2 regions of the Oribacterium sp. HCP28S3_H8 genome follow, and region 1 is predicted to be linked to the other one. Evidence: predicted binding sites of a transcription regulator. Region 1 holds the regulator's gene; the other holds the start of a gene.

Region 1 (7,246 bases):
CATATTATGAAAAAAAGGAAAATCCGTTTTCTCTTGCTGATGCTTTCTTTTCTGCCCTGGATCCTGCTTAGCGTTATTACATTCGGAGTAGGATTTTTGTGGACGATACCGTATATGATGGCGGCCCAGTCTATTTTTTACCTGAGCGCATATAGTGAGGACTATCAAGGCAATGGAAATGATGATGTGACACCCTATGCCGAATATAGAGAGCTGAGTCCCGAGGAGGCGGAAGCTGTTAAGACACAGGAAAAAGACACCCCGGAAAAACATGCAAGCTTTGAGGAGATCTACCAGGCAACTCATAATGGTCAGGGCGTAGATTCCAATGCTCAGAAAGTATCTCCGGATGAATCACAACGTGATTTAGAACCAGAGAACTATAAGGAGCAGACAAAGCTTTTGAATTCGTCCCATGATGCAGATACCAACCAGACTACGTAATAAACAGAAAGAGGAATAGTATGAAATGTCCATTTTGCGGCGCAGAAGATACCAGAGTTATTGATTCGAGACCAGCGGATGATAATGCGGCGATCCGGAGAAGGCGGCAGTGCGAGAAGTGCGGTAAACGGTTTACTACATATGAGAAGCTGGAAACCATGCCGCTTATGGTGATAAAAAAGGATCAGACCAGAGTACCATACGACCGCTCCAAAATCGAGAATGGTATTCTGCACTCCTGTCATAAGCGTCCGATATCTACGGATCAAATCCGGAAAATGGTGGATGAAATCGAAAATGAAATATTCGCTACTGGTGAAAAGGAAATTCCGACGAGACAGATCGGTGAGCTTGTTATGGAAAAGCTGAAAGAAGTTGATCAGGTAGCCTATGTGCGTTTTGCGTCTGTTTACAGAGAGTTTAAGGATGTCAATACTTTTGTAGATGAAATCGGTAAGCTCCTTAAAAATAAGTCTACATCGTCGGGGACAGAACAGTAGTCGGCATCAGAGATACATTAGGGGGGAGAGATGAATAAAGTAAAAATCTGTGTGCCGATTACCGGCAAAACGCTTAAGGACATCCGCAGGCAGGCGGAAATTTGCGCTACGACAAAAGCGGACATTGTAGAGTGGAGATATGATCTTGCATCTGAGCTTTACGCAGATGACTTCGCAAATGATTTTAAGCCGGTGCTTAAGATGATTCAGGCGATTATTGCCGGAAAAAAGCTGCTTTTTACGATACGCACCGATGCGGAGGGAGGCATATTTCCATATACAGCCTCTCAGACGGATAGAGAGAGCTATTTACAAACGATCCTTACCGCGATGGATTCCGGCTGTGTTGATTTTGTAGATATAGAGGCAGGACGAGATGCTGATATCGTGCACAGACTTCTTCTTGATGCTGCGAATGCAAATATCGCGACAATTGCCTCGTATCATAACTTCCATTTTACCCCGGAGACTGCGGAGCTTTTACAAAAGTTCCGGGAGCTTGCAGGTACCGGAGCGGACATTGTAAAAACAGCATATATGCCTAAGGATCCAAGAGATGTAGCAAGACTTTTGTATGCAGTTACAGAGTTTCGCCTGGAGGATCACGCGCGGCATGAGATTATTGCAATGTCAATGGGCAGCCTTGGTAAAATCAGCAGGATTTCAGGAAATGTATTTGGCTCTGATTATACATTTGCGGCAGCAGATGAGGCATCAGCGCCAGGGCAGATGCCGGTGGAGCTTGTAAGGAATCTTTTGGATGTTTTTGAGGGATGAGGCAGACGATGAAAGAAATTGAGGGCAATATTTATCTGATCGGTTTTATGGCAAGCGGCAAATCAACTGTGGCATCCAAACTTTCTGAATTGACCGGATTGCCGGTCCTGGAGATGGACAGTGAAATTGAGTCCAGGGCAGGAATGCCTATATCCGGGATATTTAAGCAGTTTGGTGAAGAATATTTCAGAGAACTTGAAACGAAAGTGCTTTCGGACCTTACATCGGAGCATGCGATCATATCCTGCGGCGGAGGAACACCTCTACGTGAGGTGAACCGGCAGCTGATGCGAGGACGAGGCCGCATCATTTATCTTTCCGTGACCCCGGAAACAGTAGCAGAAAGACTTAATGTTAATCAGACTGATCGTCCGGTGCTTAAAGGACATGTGAATGTGAAGGATATCAGTGAAATACTTGAGAAACGTGACCCGATTTACCGGGAGCTTGCAGAGGATATTATATCTACAGATGGCAGAAGCATAGAGGAAATCTGCGCACAGATTCTGACACAGCTTTAGCACTATCATTATAGTATTTGCCTATATACCTCATATATAAAAATGTATGTAAATGAAACCTTTTTCCGGTGAAGCAGATTGTAATAAAAATGTCATTATGTTAAAATTTATCCAGTAATGATATTACATGTCAGTTCAGTATCATAATTAAAGGGGGTTATTTTATGGCTGAAGACAAAAACGCTAGAACCGGGCTATGGCTTGGCGGATTACCATGGTGGCAGGCAGTGATCTGTATCCTGCTTTGCCTTATCCCAATGTACCTTACCGTACAGGGCAAGGATGGTCCAAAGATGGTACAGTCTACCACAATGGCTGGTACACTTGCAATCTGCTTTGGTCTCGCAGTAATCTTTAATGAGATTGGCGAGAGAGTACCGATCTGGAACACTTACATCGGCGGCGGACTTCTTGCTACATTCTTTGGTGTTGCAGTCCTCAAGCAGTTCAACCTTGTACCAGAGGCAGGACTTGATGCAATCAACAGCTTTATTTCAGATGATGCAAACTTCCTTGAGATGTTTATCATCATGCTGATTATCGGTTCGGTTCTTTCTCTGGATCGTGATATTCTGCTTCGTTCGTTTGCGGGTTATATCCCGGCAATCCTCGGTGGCTTGCTGGCAGCTACGATCCTTGGTGGAATTACCGGTGCCATCTTTGGCATTCCATTCTCTGACACACTGATCAAGTATACACTTCCGATCATGGGTGGCGGTAATGGTGCCGGTGCAGTACCTCTTTCACAGATCTATGAGCAGGTTACAGGAGATGCGGCAGCAAACTACTATTCCTTTGCTATCATCGTACTGACAATTGCCAATATTTTCTGTATTATTGCTTCTGCAGCACTCAATGCTCTTGGTGAGAAGGTTCCATCTCTTACCGGTGATAAGAAGACTCTGATCCGTGGCGCAGAAGAGCTTGCAAGAGATGATGAGAAGATCAAAACAGATAATACCGATCTTTCCGGAGCACTGCTCCTTGCCTTTGCATGCTTCTCAGTTGGTATTCTTATGAGCTCTGTGATTCTGCCTAAGATTGCAGGAGCACCGATCCATAAGTATGCTTACATGATTATCTTTGTTGTTATCCTTGCAGCTACAGGTCTGGTCCCTGCAAGAGTAAGAGCAGGTGCCAAGAGACTGCAGTCCTTCTTCTCCGGTCAGCTGGGTATCATCATCATGGTCGGCATGGGCGCAGACTTTAATCTTGGCGAGCTGTTCAAAGCAGTTGCTCCTTCCAACATCATCATGGCTCTCATGATCGTTATCGGTGCTATTATTGGTTCTGCTGCTGTTGGTTACCTGGTAGGCTTCTATCCGATCGATTCTGCTATCACTGCTGGTCTTTGCATGGCTAACCGTGGTGGTAACGGTGACCTGGCTTGCCTCGGCGCTGCAGATCGTATGGATCTCATTGCTTACTCTCAGCTTTCATCCCGTCTGGGCGGCGGTATCGTCCTGATCATTGCATCCTTCGTCTTCTCCTTCATGCTGTAAGACGTTCTGGAGACAAACTTTTACAACAGAATATACGGTAGATTAAACCGGGAAGCGCTGTCCGTCTTGGGTGGCGCTTCCTTTGTATAACGGGAGTTTTTAATGATCGTTTATTTTAAAAAAGTCAGTAATCTGATTATGATACTGGGGGGAGTTCTCGGTGGTATAGCGGCCTGGTTCTACCTGCATGGTGAACTATTATCAACAGAGCATCCGACGAATGTTTTTATTTTTGCACTATGGATTTTTGCCGGAGTTATTTTGTTCCGGGTAATCGCTTCGGTGTATGCTACCCGTAAGTTAAAGGAACTGCAGGCAGAGCTCTATAAGGACTGTAAGCCTCAGGAATTTCTGGAGCATTTTGAAGCCTTAAATGCCGGGATCCCGCACAATCTCGCGGAGTATGCTCATGGACAGAACAATATATCCTTTGCCAGAGAGGCTCTCGGAGACTTTGACGGTGCCATGGATGCGATTAAAGACCTGAAACCTCAGGAGTTAAGGATTCATGCGCTTACAACAACGGCATTGATCGTCAATCAAAAAGCCAATCTGCAGATTCTGCGTAAGGACTTTGAAGCGGCATTATTTCAGATTGAAGACTTATATCGTATTAAAGAAGTCGCAGAAAAAAGAGCCAAGATGCTTGCAGATAATCTCGGTCAGGTAATACGGCTGCAGGAAGCACGTATTGCGGCTGCCAAGGGTGATGAAAATACTGATATTGCATATCTGGAGGAAGAGGAGAAGCTCTCCACCAATCTGATTCATAAAAAGGAAATTGCACTGGAGCTTGCCGAGTACTATCTACGTACGGGACAGAAAGAAAATGGAGTCAAGAAGCTCAAGGCAGTTTTAGAGAATGAGAGAGGACTTTACCCGGAAACAAGAGCCAGAGAACTGCTGGAGCATCCGGAGAAATATTATGTATATCAGGAAGTGGTACGGGACGATACCGGTAAAGAGATCGGGCAGCAGGATGCGGATGGATTTGTAGTGATCCGCGAGTGAAACCTGCGGGTAAATGGTCCGGTAAAAAATCAGATAAAGATAGGGCCTATTGTGCTATATGATGTAATTTCTATTGCGTAAAGTCCGGATACGTGATATTACAGACATACATGTCTGAAATGCAGAGGAGATCTATGGCATCTCAGAAATACTAATGTAGACAGGGTGAATTGAATGAAGTTTGAACCGAAGCAGGATCTGAAGCGATTGATCGTGGTTATTTTTGCGGCCTTTCTGATGGCTGTAAACATTCGCACATTTGTTCGTGCAGGAGGATTGTATCCGGGCGGAGCAACCGGACTTACCGTTCTGATTCAGAGAGTCAGTCAGCTTTATTTCCATCATGCGATCCCGTATTCTGCGGTCAATATCGTGTTGAATGCAATTCCTGTTTATATTGGCTTTAGATTTATCGGAAAAAAATTTACATTGTTTTCGCTGATTATGATTCTGCTTACTGGTTTTTTTACGGATCTGTTACCGGCGATGGTTGTGACGTATGACACACTGCTGATTTCAATCTTCGGCGGTCTTATTAACGGACTGGTCATCAGCCTCTGCCTTATGGTAGATGCGACCTCCGGTGGAACAGACTTTATTGCCATCTATTTATCACAGAAAAAGGGTATGGAAACCTGGAACCTGATTCTGGGACTTAATGTCCTGATCCTCGGCAGTGCAGGTATCCTGTTTGGCTGGGATAAGGCATTGTATTCTATCATATTTCAGTATGTTTCCACGCAGATGCTGCATACTGCGTACCGGAACTATCAGAGGCAGACCTTATTTATTATAACGGACAAATCACAGGAGGTAGCGGCAGCGATCCACGATGTATGTCATCACGGTGCTTCCATCATGGATGCGGAGGGATCGTTTAAGCATCAGAAGCACAAGGTGGTTTACTCTGTGGTATCGGCAAGTGATACGCACAAGGTGATTCAGACGGTCAAAGAAATTGATCCCCATGCCTTTATTAATTCCATACGGTCTACGGAAATTGCCGGTCGTTTTTATATGAGACCGAAGGACTGATGTCGATAGACGGATATGAACAGTATAAATCGTATAGATCAGATGAGCAGGATGGATCAAAGGGATCCGGGCTTGAAAGGTCGTCTTGCGCGAAATATCATTTTATGGATGCTTGTAGCCTTTTTTCTTTCTCTTTCTTATTGTCTGCATATTGATATCTGCTTCTTTCATCGTATTACCGGATGGAACTGTCCCGGATGCGGTGCTACGCATATGCTCCTGGCTCTTTTAAGAGGAGAGCTCCGGCGGGCATTCTGGTATAATCCGGTACTGCTGATTCTGCTCCCTGCACTGTGCGTGGTGATAGGGGATATTTACATTCGCTTCCTGAAAACAGGCTTTGTTGTACCTCGACCATGGGAGAGAGGACCGCTTATTATGGTGGGAGTTTTGCTTATAGCATTTGGAGTGGTGAGAAATCTGTCAGTGTATCCGCTGTATTGAGTTTAGATAAAAATATACTGCTTATACGCATGCTGGAGCTCAGGCTATAACAAAAGCAGCAGGAGAGGCTTTAACGTATGCTGATCCTGCTGTTTTTTATGTCTTATATTTTATAAGCGTCTATATGAAATTTGATTTTGATGCCTGACAGACTGTTATATCGAATTTGTTTTTGCGTTTAAGGCTCTTTGAAATTTTTACGCAGCAGCTCGATCATGTGCTGATCCGCCTTGGACTGGAAGGAATCCTTAAGGGTTGTAATGCAAAGACTCCAGTAAGCCCCGTATTTCCTGTCGATGGAAAGATAATAAGGAGATTCGTCAAAGTGCCGCTTCCTTACATAATCGGAGGGAACCATCGTATACCCGTAACCGGAAGCAGCAAGCCGCAGCAGTGTATCATAGTTTCTTGAGGTCAGCCGGATCTCCGGAGTAATATGCGCCTGTCGCAGAGCAAAATCCGTCACATGCCGGATGCGCTGCCCTTTATGGAGAGTAAGCAGTGGTTCGTTCTGCAGATATTTCAGATCCAGAACCGGATGCTCGTAGCCCTCCGTAACTACTGCCTTGCGGATCAAAGGACTGTTGGAAGAAACCGCGATGATGAATGGATGGTTTGCAAGGATCTCATAATTCAGAGAGGGATTTGGCTGCGCATCAGCAACAGGAGCATGCATAATCGAGAAGTCAAGGTCTCCGGAGAGTAGATTTGCTTCCTGATCATCCGTGGACCCTTCATAGATATCGATATCAATATTTGGACACTCCTTCTGAAATACCGGAAGCACTTTTGGCAGCAGAAAGGATCCGAGATGATTGGTTATGCCAAAATAGATATGTCCCGCCTTAAGATCGTTGAGGTCGGCGACCTCTGCTTCAAAATCATCAAAGATTTTAAGCACCTGGCAGGCCATCTGATAATATTTTTCACCGGCATACGTCAGCCTTAAACCATTGGGGCTCCTGACAAAAAGCTTGGTACCTACATTGTCCTCGATGCGCTGCAGAGACTG
Region 2 (7,246 bases), on a different contig from region 1:
TGCGTACATGATGTTGTCATAAATAAACTTCATGACAGACAGTACCGCCGGGATATTGTTCTGCATGTTCGGAACCTCAACATAGCTGATGGCTCCACCCGGAGAGAGCTTCTGGAAATCGGACTCAAACTTAAGCTTTGTAAATGCATCAATCTGCTCACGTACATTTACATGGTAGGAATTGGTGATGTAGTTATGATCCGTTACATCCTTGATCACGCCAAAACGCTTCTGGAGGCACTTCGCAAACTTATACGTTGTGGACTCCATCGGTGTGCCGTAAAGTGAATAGCTGATGTTCTCCTCTTTTCTCCACTCCGTGCACTTATCATTGAGGTGCTGCATAACTTTTAAAGCAAAAGGCTTGCCCTGATGCTCCTCGGTATGCGATACGCCAAGCATCCGCATGGTCATCTCATAGAGACCTGCATACCCGAGAGAAAGTGTGGAATAATTGCCAAACAGAAGCTTGTCAATAGTCTCACCCTTCTTAAGTCTTGCGAGCGCTCCATACTGCCAGAGGATCGGAGCTACATCGGAAACCGTATTCATCAGTCTCTCATGTCTTAACTTCAGTGCTTTGTGGCAGAGCTCCAGTCTCTCGTCCAGGATCTGCCAGAACTTGTCCATATCTCCGTAGCTTGAGCATGCAACATCTACAAGGTTAATGGTAACAACGCCCTGGTTGAACCGTCCGTAATACTTGTGCTGACCCTGCTTGTAATTCAGCGCACCCGCCTTGTTATCATCGTTGCAAAGCCCTTCCGGCTGCTGCTCATTGTCCGGAGTCAGGAAGGAACGGCAGCCCATGCACGGATATACATCGCCCTTATATTCCTTCATCTTCTTGGCGGAAATGTAGTCCGGAACCATCCTCTTGGCAGTGCATCTTGCAGCAAGCTCTGTAAGATAATAGTACTTGGACTCCGGATAAATATTGTCCTCATCCAGCACATAAATGATCTTGGGGAATGCCGGTGTGATCCAGACGCCCTTCTCATTTTTTACGCCCTGCATCCGCTGCTTGAGGACCTCCTCGATAACCATGGCAAGGTCATCTCTCAGCTGTCCGTCCTCAACCTCATCCAGATACATAAACATCGTAACAAACGGCGCCTGTCCATTACAGGTCATTAACGTGATCAGCTGATACTGGATGGTCTGTACGCCGCGAGTAATTTCCTCTCTGAGGCGCTTATGTACCGTTTTCTCAATCTTTGCCTCATCCAGATCATCCCCATTTTCCTTACGCTCGGCGATAACCTGTTCCCGGATCTTTTTACGGCTGATATCAACAAACGGTGCCAGATGAGACAGGGTAAATGACTGTCCGCCATACTGATTGGATGCGACCTGAGCAATGATCTGTGTTGTAATGTTGCAGGCTGTGTAAAAGCTATGCGGCTTCTCAATCATGGTCTCCGAAATAACCGTACCGTTCTGAAGCATATCCTCAAGATTAATGAGGTCACAGTTATGCTCCTTCTGCGCATAGTAGTCTGAATCATGGAAATGAATTTCGCCTTCCTCATGCGCCTTGACTACATCCTCCGGCAGCAGCAGACGACGGGTAAGGTCCCTGGAAACCTCTCCGGCCATGTAATCACGCTGTGTAGAGTTGATCACCGGGTTTTTGTTGGAGTTTTCCTGCTTCAGCTCCTCGTTTGCCTGATCAATAAGTGAAAGAATCTCATCATCTGTAGTGTTGGATTTCCGGGCGATTTCTCTCTTATAGCGGTAACGCACATACTTCTGCGCAACCTCGTAGCCACGCATCTCCATGATGCCAGTCTCCACCATATCCTGGATATCCTCAACATTAACCGCATGAGAAGACTGCGATACCTTTTTAGCAACCGTATCTGCAACACCAAGGATCTGATACTCATTCATCCGGTAGATCGGCTCCACCTCATTGTTTGCCTTACGAATGGCATTGGCAATCTTGCTGATATCAAACTTTACTTCCTTGCCGTTACGCTTGATCACATTGGTTTTAACCTGGATTTCATTGTCCTGTGTATTCATATCCTGCATTCCTCTCCCCTGAAATATCATAAATTGACCTGCCACTCTGTCCGTCTATGATTAACAAATCGCTGAACCTGTTTCCGGATTTATGCTGAAACGGCGCTTACATGGCGTATTTACTTACATTTACGTGTTTTTTAAAACAAAATATTGTTGTTATATTAATCTCAAGCCCAACATATTGTGTGCGATGATTACTATACGACAAATTCAAGAAAAAAGAAAGAGCATTATAACTCCTGGATCTAGTTTTGTTTATTCTGTAAAAATTTCCGGATATTTTTCGTCAAGAATTTTATTCATTTGTATCTTGCCTCTAGTCGATGATCTATTATTTTTAGTCTCTTACTTCTTATCTTATATCTCATTTATTATTTCTTGTTTCCTGCTGCTCGCAAGTATCATAATCTCGCCTTCGGTCTATTTGCAGTAATGAAACAAACATGCCCGAATCGTAACGCAAAGCACAGCAAACGCATCCTTACAAATCCATTCCAAAAATCGGCATTTCACGCAGGAATATCAGTGATTCCATAACTATATGGCATAATAGTTAATTCAATGCCATTAAAATATTATAAAAATTTAATATTTCACAAAGATTTTACAAAGTCTGATAAAGGCATTGAACTTCGATTTATGAAGTGCTAGAGTCGGTTTCATTCAAAAAAACAACATTCCAAAGGGGGAGCTAATTATGAATAGCTTGGTAATATTGCTTATCGCCGGTGTCTGTTTGTTAGGTGGCTACCATATCTACGGTAAATATCTTGCTCGGACATGGGGCATTGATGAAAAGGCCGTCACTCCGGCTAAAAAGTATGAGGATGGTGAGGATTATGTCCCTTCATCAAAATTAACCGTTTTTACCCATCAGTTTTCATCCATCGCTGGTGCAGGTCCGGTACAGGGACCGATTCTTGCTGCAGCATTTGGATGGGTTCCATGCTTTTTATGGCTCCTCTTTGGCGGTATCTTCTTTGGTGCCGTACAGGATTTCGGAGCTCTGTACGCTTCTGTAAAGAATGATGGCAAGTCCATTGGTCTCGTTATTGAAAAATATATCGGCAAGGCCGGTCGAAGATTTTTCTCTCTGTTCTGCTGGCTGTTTACACTGCTCGTCATTGCAGCATTTACTTCCATGACCAGCAGCACCTTCAATGGCTTTACAAAAGCAGCTGATGGAACTGTTACGCAGAACTTTAATGGTGCTGCAGCTGCAACCATTTCCATGCTCTTTATCTTTGTCGCTATGGCTTTTGGTCTTGTACAGCGTCATTTCAAAAATATGTCTGAAGCTGCAAAGTCTGTAACCGCAATTGTACTTCTGGTTGCAATGTTTGCCGCTGGTATGTATCTTCCGATCTACCTTACCGGATCACAGTGGAATTTCGTGATTATGGCTTATCTTTTTGCAGCATCTGTAATGCCGATGTGGCTTCTGATGCAGCCTAGAGATTATCTTACAAGCTTTATGCTCGTTGGCATGATTGTCGGCGCTGTTGTTGGTCTTGTTGTTGCACATCCGGATATGAAGCTTAACGCATTTAACGGCTTTGTTCTTACCAATGCCAAGGGTGTCAAGAGCTACATGTTCCCGACCCTGTTTGTAACAATTGCCTGCGGTGCTGTTTCCGGATTCCATAGCCTTGTATCCTCAGGTACTTCTTCCAAGACTGTCCGCAATGAGAAGGATATGCTCTTTGTCGGATATGGTGCAATGGTTCTTGAGACACTCCTTGGTGTCTGCTCACTCCTGATCTGTGGTGCCGTTGCAGTCAACGGTGCTGTACCTGCAGATCTCACGCCGTTCCAGATCTTTTCACAGGGTGTTGCCGGATTCCTTGAGACCTTTGGTCTGCCAAACTCTGTAGCAAATGTATTTATGACCATGTGCGTATCCGCACTTGCATTAACTTCACTTGACTCTGTAGCAAGAATCGGTCGTATGTCCTTCCAGGAGCTTTTCAGACCTGATGAAACGGATCCGGCAAAGGTTCCTGCATGGCAGAAGCTTTTTACAAACCAGTATTTTGCAACTCTTGTTACGCTGATTCCTGGATATCTGCTTTGCCTTGGTGGATATACAAAGGTTTGGGCTCTGTTTGGATCAGCCAATCAGCTGCTTGCCGCACTGGTACTCATCGGTATCGCTGTTTTCTTAAAAGCTACCGGTCGGAAGGGCTGGATGCTTTACATCCCGATGACCATCATGCTTTGTGTAACCTTTACAGCCATCGCTCTTAACATCGTTGGCAATGTTAAGGCATTTGCCAATGGCACAGGTACGCTGCTTGTCAATGGTCTGCAGCTTGTAGTGGCGGCATTTCTGATTGTACTTGGTGTTATCGTTGCGGTTACCTGCATTCGCAAGCTTATCGCAACCAAGGCTGGCTCAGATCTCAATAAGGATGCAGAGAATGCTGTTTCCGCAGCCTGAGACTATCCATTGCCTTATTAAGCAGTGCTTGATCATTATGAATTATGAAACAAATCATTAACCAATACTTCTATTCATAAACCAATATAAGCATGAAAAACCGGGCAGTTCCCACTTAGGAGCCGCCCGGTTTTTCATGCTTTGTTTTTGCCAGGATAATTCCGAAACCTTACCATATCAGATCATGATCTGGTAGGGCAGGTTCTGACCAAATGAGGATACTTTTTTGGATAATAGGACATGACTTCCTCTGCCCGATTTATACACATATCATGCCAGCTATAATCTGTAACGAAAATAGAATAATCATTATAATCCTTTATTGTCGGCAGTACTTCATCTATATTGGCTTGATTTAAATGGCTCGGAAGGTTAATATCTACAGGCCACTGTGCCATTTCTTTAAGATCGTTAATAAATCTCTCCGCTGTTTCCGGCGTGGTCAGTTCATGTTCCATCTGTTTTGTACCAGGGCACATCATTTTGGTTCCCATGCCACCATGCATTGCGCAGTGATATGTTTTACCGGTTTCATCATCCGTATCATCAAAAAAGAATGAAGTCGCACCAAGAGTATGTCCCGGCGTAAGCTTAGTCCGAATGCTGAATCTGCCTAAAATAATAGGCGTATTATCATCATAGAAGCAGTCTACAGTATATGGTAATACAGGCATTGGAAAGCTGTCATCTCTGGTTCTCTGATGATTTTTTTCATCTTCCCTGGATAACCAGATCTCTGCACCTGTCATTTCCTTAAGCAATCTTGCGCCCTGTGTGTGATCTCCGTGATAATGACTAAGCAGAATCTTTTTGATATCTCTCGGATTATGTCCTGATTGATATATCCGATCTATAAGAAGATACAATGTAGCTTCATAACCTGTGTCAATAAGGATCAACCCATCTCCGCTATCAAGCAGATATGCACTTACATCATCCTGTCCGCCTACATTCCAAACATGAGGTGCCATACGATACACCGGCTCTGTATACTTCCATCTCTCATTCAGGTGACCTCCGCATCTAGGTTTCGGATTTTTGTATCCAAATATTTTTTCATCGCTCATCATAATGCATCTCCTTTCATGCTACAAACATATTTATGCGCAGTATTTCCTAATCATCACAAAATCTGCCTTATCTTTTATCCATAAACCAGGAAAAAGAAATTGCAGCTTACCGAAACAGCAATGATTGCAAGTACAATATATGGTACCGTAAATTTTGCCACCTTAGCCGGATTGTAACCACCTGCAGCATATGTGACCGCACCTTCTCCAGATCCAGAAGGAAATCCAATAGCCAGACGACACCCAATGTTGATTGCAAGGATAAGCCCTCGCGGATCCATATTGCCTGCCAGAGCAATACTTGCAGCAATGGGAATCAGAACATTTGAACACCCCGCATTGGATATAAAAGATGTCATGATAATAGTAACTGCAGTGAAAGTAAAGATAATCATAAACGAACTTGGATGGTCTCCGAGTACGCCAATGATCGCACTTCCAATCAGTTCTCCGGCCCCCGATGATCCCAACGCTGAAGCCATTGTTAATACACCTGCCATCATCCAAACCATATCAGCAGTAAGTGCGTGCACAGCTTCCTGTACCGAAAATGCTCCAGTATACAAAAGAATTAAAAGCCCTACTGACGGAGCAAGATACATAAAGCTTCCGGTAAATTTATTAAGTACCAAACATGCCATAACCCCGACAAAAACTGCATAAATTATCTTTTCTTTTACTGGATCCAGTGTCTTCTGATCCTTGACGTCCTTTAACGCCGCTTTATTGGTCTGCGTAGTTCTGGGCATTAACTTCCAAGCAAACAAACAATAAATGGTTAATACGATCACCGGAAGTATTGTGACTTTAAACGGATCCAACATCTGAAGCATTACATTTTCATTTTGAATAATGCCTTCATATTTTGCATTAACTGATGCAAATGTTGTAGCTCCGATTCCGATTGGTATAAATCCTTTCCATATCTGCATAACTCCAAGAAGCGGAAGCAGAAGCCGGCTCGGTGTAATTTCACCAGAATCATCCATCGTTTCCATAAATGCAAACATGATTGCAATCGTAGCAGTTGCCGGGATAAACTGAACAAATGCAGCTCCGACCAAATAAAATAAAGCAATCAGCAACATTCCACGCTTACTTTGCTGCTCATTTAAAAAGACTCTGATTCTCGGCACAAGACTGGTCTTTGTAAGCGCTTGACTTAATGCAAGCATTGGCGCAACAAGAATGATTGTCTTATTGGCAAATCCACTAAACGCCGTCTGGATATCCATGACTCCGGTGATGACCAGCAAAACACAACAGGACATGGACACAATACCAAACTTAACTTTATTAATTACAAACATTACAGCCATAAAAATCATTATGGCTAAAACAATGTACGTCTGTGACATAACCCTCCTCCTTATTTTTTCGGACTTATTTTTTCTTGTTCTTTCTCAATCGCCCAGATTAATCCCTTCATAAAGCCTGTCGGGTATGCAAAGGAACCCATCATACCTCCAAATCCGTCCAATGGCTCAAATGCATGATCGACAGAAATCACCGCATTGCAATTGCATTGAATCAACTGTTTCATGATAGCATACATATCCGCATATCCATCCTCCGCCAAAGTTTCCTCAAACCTCGGAAGTGGTGCACTCACATTGCGAAAATGTACACAGAGTATCCGATCCTCAGCACAAAGCTCTTTAATATCCGAGAATATGTCTCCGAAGGCACTGCCTCCCTCCAGCCA

What was found. The regulator NrdR, encoded in region 1, represses ribonucleotide reductase genes. The targets are predictions, from matches to a motif close to CACAANATNTTGTG.
Region 2: nrdD (anaerobic ribonucleoside-triphosphate reductase) is a predicted target of NrdR. The motif match lies at 2,204-2,217, and genes of this name have one in related genera.

Annotation. Positions count from the first base shown of each region.
Region 1 is NZ_JBQHUZ010000005.1:212,932-220,177, reverse strand. It holds gene ACTNEN_RS08150 (DUF975 family protein) at 1-444, shown strand, start outside; gene nrdR (transcriptional regulator NrdR) at 465-944, shown strand; gene aroD (type I 3-dehydroquinate dehydratase) at 975-1,721, shown strand; gene ACTNEN_RS08135 (shikimate kinase) at 1,730-2,242, shown strand; gene ACTNEN_RS08130 (2-hydroxycarboxylate transporter family protein) at 2,407-3,744, shown strand; gene ACTNEN_RS08125 (hypothetical protein) at 3,847-4,755, shown strand; gene ACTNEN_RS08120 (YitT family protein) at 4,930-5,790, shown strand; gene ACTNEN_RS08115 (DUF2752 domain-containing protein) at 5,842-6,234, shown strand; gene ACTNEN_RS08110 (LysR family transcriptional regulator) at 6,413-7,246, opposite strand, start outside.
Region 2 is NZ_JBQHUZ010000002.1:176,228-183,473, reverse strand. It holds gene nrdD (anaerobic ribonucleoside-triphosphate reductase) at 1-2,028, opposite strand, end outside; gene ACTNEN_RS02950 (carbon starvation CstA family protein) at 2,729-4,471, shown strand; gene ACTNEN_RS02945 (MBL fold metallo-hydrolase) at 4,654-5,541, opposite strand; gene ACTNEN_RS02940 (SLC13 family permease) at 5,616-6,899, opposite strand; gene ACTNEN_RS02935 (mannonate dehydratase) at 6,911-7,246, opposite strand, start outside.